DNA from 2 places in the Pseudoduganella sp. SL102 genome. Region 2 is predicted to be linked to the other one. Evidence: riboswitches for the same ligand, from Rfam matches in the RefSeq annotation. Region 2 holds a riboswitch; the other holds the start of a gene.

Region 1 (3,184 bases), 3.7 Mb from region 2:
ACGCGTGGTGCCGATCACCTGGCGTGCCTTCGTGTGGTACAGGCCGTTGTGGATGTTGTCGTTCTGCGCGGTGAGACCGACCGTGGTGGTCGACGTCATGCCGCCCCGATGGTGATGCCAGGAATAGCTGGCGTCGAAGCCGGACGTCACGCGCCGGTCCGGCTGCGCGAACTGGTCGCCATTGACTGGATCGTCCAGGAAGTAGGTGAAATTCGAAAACAGTTCCAGGCGGTTCGCGATCACATATGCGGATATCCTGGCGCTGGTGTCATCGTCGCTGCGCTGCCATTTGCCGGACAGGCTGTAGCGGTGCGCGCTGCCGCCATCGGCAGGGTCGATCGCATCGAAGCGGCCCAGCGTACCGCTGTCGACGGCGCGCTGCGGGATCTGGTCGGTGGCGTTCCACTTGGCGCGGTACGCCATTGCGGTAACCGAGTAGCCATTGTTCTCGAAGCCTTCGCTGTAGCGCAGCACCCCGTTCACCTTGCGATAGTCGTCGCCGCGCGTGAAGGGGCCATCGTTGTGCATCGTCTCCAGTCCGTACAGCAGGTTGCCATTGCCGACTTCAGGCGAACCGGCGATCATCGCGCGGCCATAGCCGTTCTGGCCAGCGGTGAAATTGGCAATGCCGGACGTGAGCCGATTCACGTAGGTGAGTTCGGTGGCGCCAGCGGAAGAGAAATCGCCCGATGTGGCCGAATACGGGCCTTTCTTGAAGTCGAGCCGCCCGGCCAGTTCCGGGATCACGAAGTTCAGGTCCGTCCAGCCCTGCCCGTGGGCATGGCTGCGCTGGTTGACGGGCATGCCGTCGACAGTCGTGCGCAGGTCGGTGCCGTGATCGAGGTTGAAGCCACGCAGGTAGAACTGGTTGGCCTTGCCCTCCCCGCTGTGCTGGCTTACCACCAGCCCCGGCGTGGCTTCCAGCAGTTCGCCGGGCCGGTAGGTGGTGCGGGCCTGCAACTGGCTCTGCGTCACCGTGCCCGCGGCAGCGGAATCGGCTTCGCCGAGCTGGCTGATGCGCGAACCATCGACCAGCACGCGCTGGAAGGGTGGATCGTCCGCATGGGCGGAAAACGACAGGACGGCAAGCACGACGGGCAGGAGCCGGGTGTTCATCGGAGGGATTTTCATGGGGACGGATCGCGGCAAAATTAATATTCAAGCAATACAAAAAGGCCATGCCCGGCGACGCGAAGCAATCACGGCACGTTTCTGGCCAAGCGCGCGAACGCACGAAGCACGCAACGTCACGCGTCGTTACCGCCAGACTGGAAAACAAACGAACCGCCAACAGGCAAAACCACTCCCCGGGTTTTGCACATGCATCGTGACCGGCCGGTCTTCTGGCTCGCCCTCATCCTTCCCGGTTCCTGCCTTCCCGCGCTGGCGTGACCAGATGCAGTGGCGTTGAACCGGTTCGTCAGGCTTACAGCAGCGGGGGCTGCGCCGGAGTGGCGGGGATGGATATCCGCGCGTCACCGGCTTCCCGTTTAACCCTGCCATCGGTCGATGGCAGGACACCGTTCACACAAGCGCAGGATTCTACAGCCAAGCCCGGGCGCCTGTCATTGCCAGGTACGGACACGCACTGCGCAGTAAGAGCTGTCCCTTGGATGTGAAATTGATCCTTGATGCCTCGGCACCATTGGGCGGAGGGAGCGGAATGCGGGTTGCCGCACATGGTGCGTCAGCTGCTGCGATTGAATCGCGCCTTGCGGAGATCATGAACAGCGCCGGGCTGCGGCGTCGAGCAGGCCAGTGCCTGCCTGGCCACGGGTCGACCCGCCATGCGCCAAATGAAGATGGATTCGACGTCGCAGTCGACGATGGCACTACCTGGACCGACGCGGAGCAAGCCAGGACAAGCGATGATTCGAGCCGGGAAACAGGCAGCATGGGTCATGCCGGGTTACATGGCGGTACTTGATCATGAGCCGTCGAAAAAACAAAAGGGCTGCACGAAAAATCGTGCAACCCTTTGTTTTACTGCCAATCTTGGTGCCGCTGACCGGAATCGAACTGGTGACCTTCGCATTACGAATGCGCTGCTCTACCGACTGAGCTACAGCGGCTAAACCTGTAGAAATCTGTACTAGATGCTGTACTACTTGTTTAACCTGTCTTCCGCTGCACATGAAGCGCTGCGAAAGAGGCCACATTATAGCAACGGTTTTTACAGTTGACTAGGGTCTCTTTTCGAAATTCTTGTGCCGAAAGATTACGCCGTACCTTCGTGGTGATAGCCGGTGACCACCGCCACTTCATCGCGCGAGCCCAGGAACACAGGCACGCGCTGGTGCAGCGTGGTCGGCTGGATGTCCAGGATGCGGTGCTTGCCGTCGGTGGCCATGCCGCCGGCCTGCTCGACGATGAAGGCCATCGGGTTGGCTTCGTACATCAGGCGCAGCTTGCCTGGCTTGCTGGGGTCGCGCACATCCGCCGGGTACATGAAGATGCCGCCGCGGTTGAGGATGCGGTGCACGTCGGCCACCATCGAGGCGATCCAGCGCATGTTGAAGTCGGCGCCGCGCGGGCCCGTGCTGCCGGCCAGCAGTTCGCCAATGTAGCGCTGCACCGGCGGCTGCCAGTGGCGCTGGTTCGACATGTTGATGGCGAATTCCCGGGTCGTCGGCGGAATCTGCATGTTGCGCTGCGTGAGCACCCACGAACCCATCTCGCGGTCCAGCGTGAAGCAGTTCACGCCGTTCCCGGTGGTCAGCACCAGCATCGTCTGCGGGCCGTACACCGCGTAGCCGGCGGCGACCTGCTTGCTGCCCGGCTGCAGGAAATCCGTTTCGGTCGGCGTGGCCATGCCTTCCGGCGCCTTGATCACCGAGAAGATGGTGCCGATCGACACGTTGACGTCGATGTTCGACGAGCCGTCCAGCGGATCGAACACCAGCATGTATTCGCCCTTCGGATAGCGGTTCGGGATCAGGTGGATGGTCTCCATCTCTTCGGATGCCATCGCGGCCAGGTGGCCGCCCCACTCGTTCGCTTCGAGCAGGATCTCGTTCGAGATGACGTCGAGCTTTTTCTGCACTTCGCCCTGCACGTTCTCGCTTTCGAGCGCGCCCAGCACGTCACCGAGGGCGCCCTTGCCCACCGAGTGGGCGATGGTCTTGCAGGCACGCGAGACCACTTCGATCAGCAGGCGCAGTTCGGCCGGGATATTGTGGTGCTG
Region 2 (3,184 bases):
TGGCCGCGCCGGCGTGCGTGGGCGCGGCATTGTCCGGCACCGGCATCGTGGCGACCGGCATCGTGCTGGCGGTGACGGCGGCCTGCCTGGCCTTCTGGACCGGCCTGTCGCTGCTGGTCGCCTCGCTGCACTGGCGCTCCGTGACCAACGCCACCGTGCTGATGGGAGCCTGGGCCGTGCTCACGCTGGTGCTGCCGGCACTGGCCAACGTGGCGCTGATCCGGGCGATCCCCGTGCACCAGGGCGTCGACCTGATGCTGGCCCAGCGTCAGGTCGTGCATGGCGCCTGGGAACTGCCGCGCGAAGAAACCATGCGCAAGTTCGTTGCCAGCCATCCGGAATGGAAGGACCACACCGCCGTACCGGGCAGGTTCCACTGGAAGTGGTACTTCGCCTTCCACCAGGTGGGCGACGAGAGCGTGGCCGGCGCGGCGCGCGACTATCGCGGCGGACTGCTGGCGCGGCAGGCATGGACGGGCCGGCTCGGCTGGCTGCTGCCGGGCGTGGGCGCGCAGGCCGTGCTGCACCGGCTCGCCGGCACGGACCTGCCGGCGCAACTGGCGTACCAGGACGCGATCGCGGCGTTCCACCGGCAGATCCGCACGTTCTACTATCCCTACCTGTTCAACGACCGCCCGTTCGGCACGGCCGATTTCGCCAGGCAGCCCGGGTTCGTGCCGCGCGTGCCGGACGGGATGCCCGGCCGGGATGGCCTGGCCGCCCTGCTTGCCCTGTTCGTGCTGGCGGGGGCCGTGCAGCTGGCGGGCCTGTGGCGGCTGGGCCGCTTGCGGATGTGACAAAGCGGCAGCCTTGCATGTAGAATCCGGCGCTTGAGCAAACGGTGCCTTCCTGCCAGCCGGCCGGAGGGTGAAACGGGAAGCCGGTGACGCGCGGGATGACCATCCTCCGCCAGTCCGGCGCAGCCCCCGCTGCTGTAAGCCTGACGAACCGGCGCCACCGCCACTGTGTCGAGACACGACACGGGAAGGCACGCACCGGCCAGAATGACGGCAAGCCAGAAGACCGGCCGTTTGCAATGATGTGCCGGATCCCGGGGTGTGGGCCGGCCTGTTGCGTATTCATGGCCGGCCCTCGCGGGCACGGCCGGACCGGTCGGATCAATTGAGCATTTCCCCACTCGTGCGCGCCCTGGCCGCGCTGCTGTGCATCCTGGCCTGCGCGCGCGGCCAGGCCGCCGTGCTGTTCGGCATCGTCACCGAGCGCGCCGCGCCCGTCGCGATCGAGGCGGCGCACCGCCACCTGGCCCTGCATCCGCAAGACCGTATCGACTTGCGCACCCCGGCGCAATGGATGGCGCTGGGCGAGCGCGACATGGCGCGGCTGGTCGGCGGCGCCGATACCATCCTGGCCGTGTCGCTGTTCGGCGATCCGGCCCACCGCCTGAAGACCGCGCTGGCCCGCCATGCGAAACCGCGCACGGCGGTGCTGGCCTTCAACGGCGAGGCCAGCCTCAGCCTGATGACCCGCGATGGCCATGGCGCGCTGCGCGATTTCCCTGCCGATACGCTGCGCGACCTGTCGGCGGAAAAACCGTCGCCCGCCGCGCTGCGGGCCGCGCAGGCGCATCCTGCCGCACCGCATTGGCTGGCCGCGCGCCGGCTTTGGCAGGCCGGCGGTGTCGGCAATACCGCGGCGCTGTTCGGCCACCGGCTGCACCCGGCCACGCCGCTGGCCAGCGCACAGGCGGAACCGACGCTGCGCGTGCGCGTGGGCCGGCGCGAACTGGCCGACGCGGCAGCCTGGGGCCATGGCGCGCAGCTGGGCTTGACGGCACGGCCGGCCGTGGTGGTGCTGGACCTGTCGAACATGGATGCGGCCGTGCCGGCCGCCGTGTGCGCGCGCATCGAGGCCGGCGGCCAGCCGTGCGTGCAGGTGCTCACGCGCTGGGGCGGCGCGTCGCGCGAGGCGCTGGAACGCCTGCCCGAGCTGGTTGCGCCGGCCCGGCCGGCGGCACTGGTGGTGCTGCAGGATTTCGTGGTCGGCGCGGCCGAGGGGCGCGAAGCCGTCGCCGAAGCGCTGAAGCGCCTCGATATTCCCGTGTTCAAGGGGATCCGGCTGTCCGACCGCACGGCGCTGCAGTGGCGCCTGTCGCCGGACGGCCTGCCGCCCGATTCGGTGCAGTACCGCGTGGCGCTGCCGGAATTGCAGGGCATCGGCCAGCCGATCGTGGTGGCCGCCCTGGGCCAGGCGCAGCGCGACCGGCTGACCGGCATCGAGAACCGTCCGCCGGTCATGCTCGATGCCGAGGCGGCGCGGCTGGCGGCGCGCGTCAACCGCTGGCTGGCGCTGCGCGACAAGCCGAACCGCGACAAGCGCGTGGCGCTGATCTACTACAACCACCCGCCGGGCCGCCAGAACATCGGCGCCGACAACCTGGACGTGCCGGCTTCGCTGTTCGACATGCTCCATGCGCTGAAGGACGCCGGCTATACGGTGGGCGAGCTGCCCGCGTCGCCCGAGGCGCTGCTCGACCGGATCATGGCGCAGGGCGTCAACCTGCCGGAAGACCGCGGCGCGCTGCGCGAGCTGGCTGGCACGGTGAACACCGTGAGCGCGGCGGACTATGCGGCATGGTTCGCCACCCTGTCGCCGCGGGTGCAGCGTGAGATGACCAGCGGCCTGCTGGGCCGCCTGCATGCGGACGTACTGGACGCGGAGAAGGCCGGCGAATGGCTGCTGGGCCGCAAGCAGGTCGACGTGATCGTCAAGGAATTGCAGCATCTCGTGGAAGGCGCCGATCACCCGCGGCGCGAGGCGGCGATGCGCGACCTCGAAGCGCTGGGCGAGGGTTACCGCGCCTGCCTCGACGTGCGGGCGGCGCGCCGCTGCGCCGGGCTGGATGCACTCAACCGCAAGGTCGCCGGCTATGGCATCGAGGGCCTGAAAGGGTGGGGCGCCGCGCCCGGCAGGATCATGGTCGACCAGGGCCGGATGCTGGTGCCGGGCCTGGTGTTCGGCAATGTGTTCATCGGCCCGCAGCCGCCGCGCGGCTGGGAAGTGGACGAGGAACTGCTGCATGCGAACACCAGCATCACGCCGCCGCACCAGTACCTCGGCTTCTATCACTGGGTGCGCGACCGTTTCAGGGCCGACGCCCTGGTGCACGTGGGGCGCCATTCCACCTATGAATTCCTGCCCGGGAAAGCGGTCGGCCTGGCCAGCG

What was found. Region 2 has a riboswitch for cobalamin ahead of OU994_RS12150 (cobaltochelatase subunit CobN). Riboswitches for the same ligand answer to the same signal wherever they lie in the genome.
Region 1: another riboswitch for cobalamin. It lies ahead of OU994_RS27760 (TonB-dependent receptor); the one in region 2 lies ahead of OU994_RS12150 (cobaltochelatase subunit CobN).

Annotation. Positions count from the first base shown of each region.
Region 1 covers NZ_CP115554.1:6,563,367-6,566,550, forward strand. The annotation lists gene OU994_RS27760 (TonB-dependent receptor) at 1-1,116, opposite strand, end outside; cobalamin riboswitch at 1,316-1,540, opposite strand; tRNA gene OU994_RS27765 (tRNA-Thr) at 1,997-2,072, opposite strand; gene OU994_RS27770 (class 1 fructose-bisphosphatase) at 2,219-3,184, opposite strand, start outside.
Region 2 covers NZ_CP115554.1:2,843,405-2,846,588, forward strand. The annotation lists gene OU994_RS12145 (DUF3526 domain-containing protein) at 1-797, shown strand, start outside; cobalamin riboswitch at 823-1,047, shown strand; gene OU994_RS12150 (cobaltochelatase subunit CobN) at 1,123-3,184, shown strand, end outside.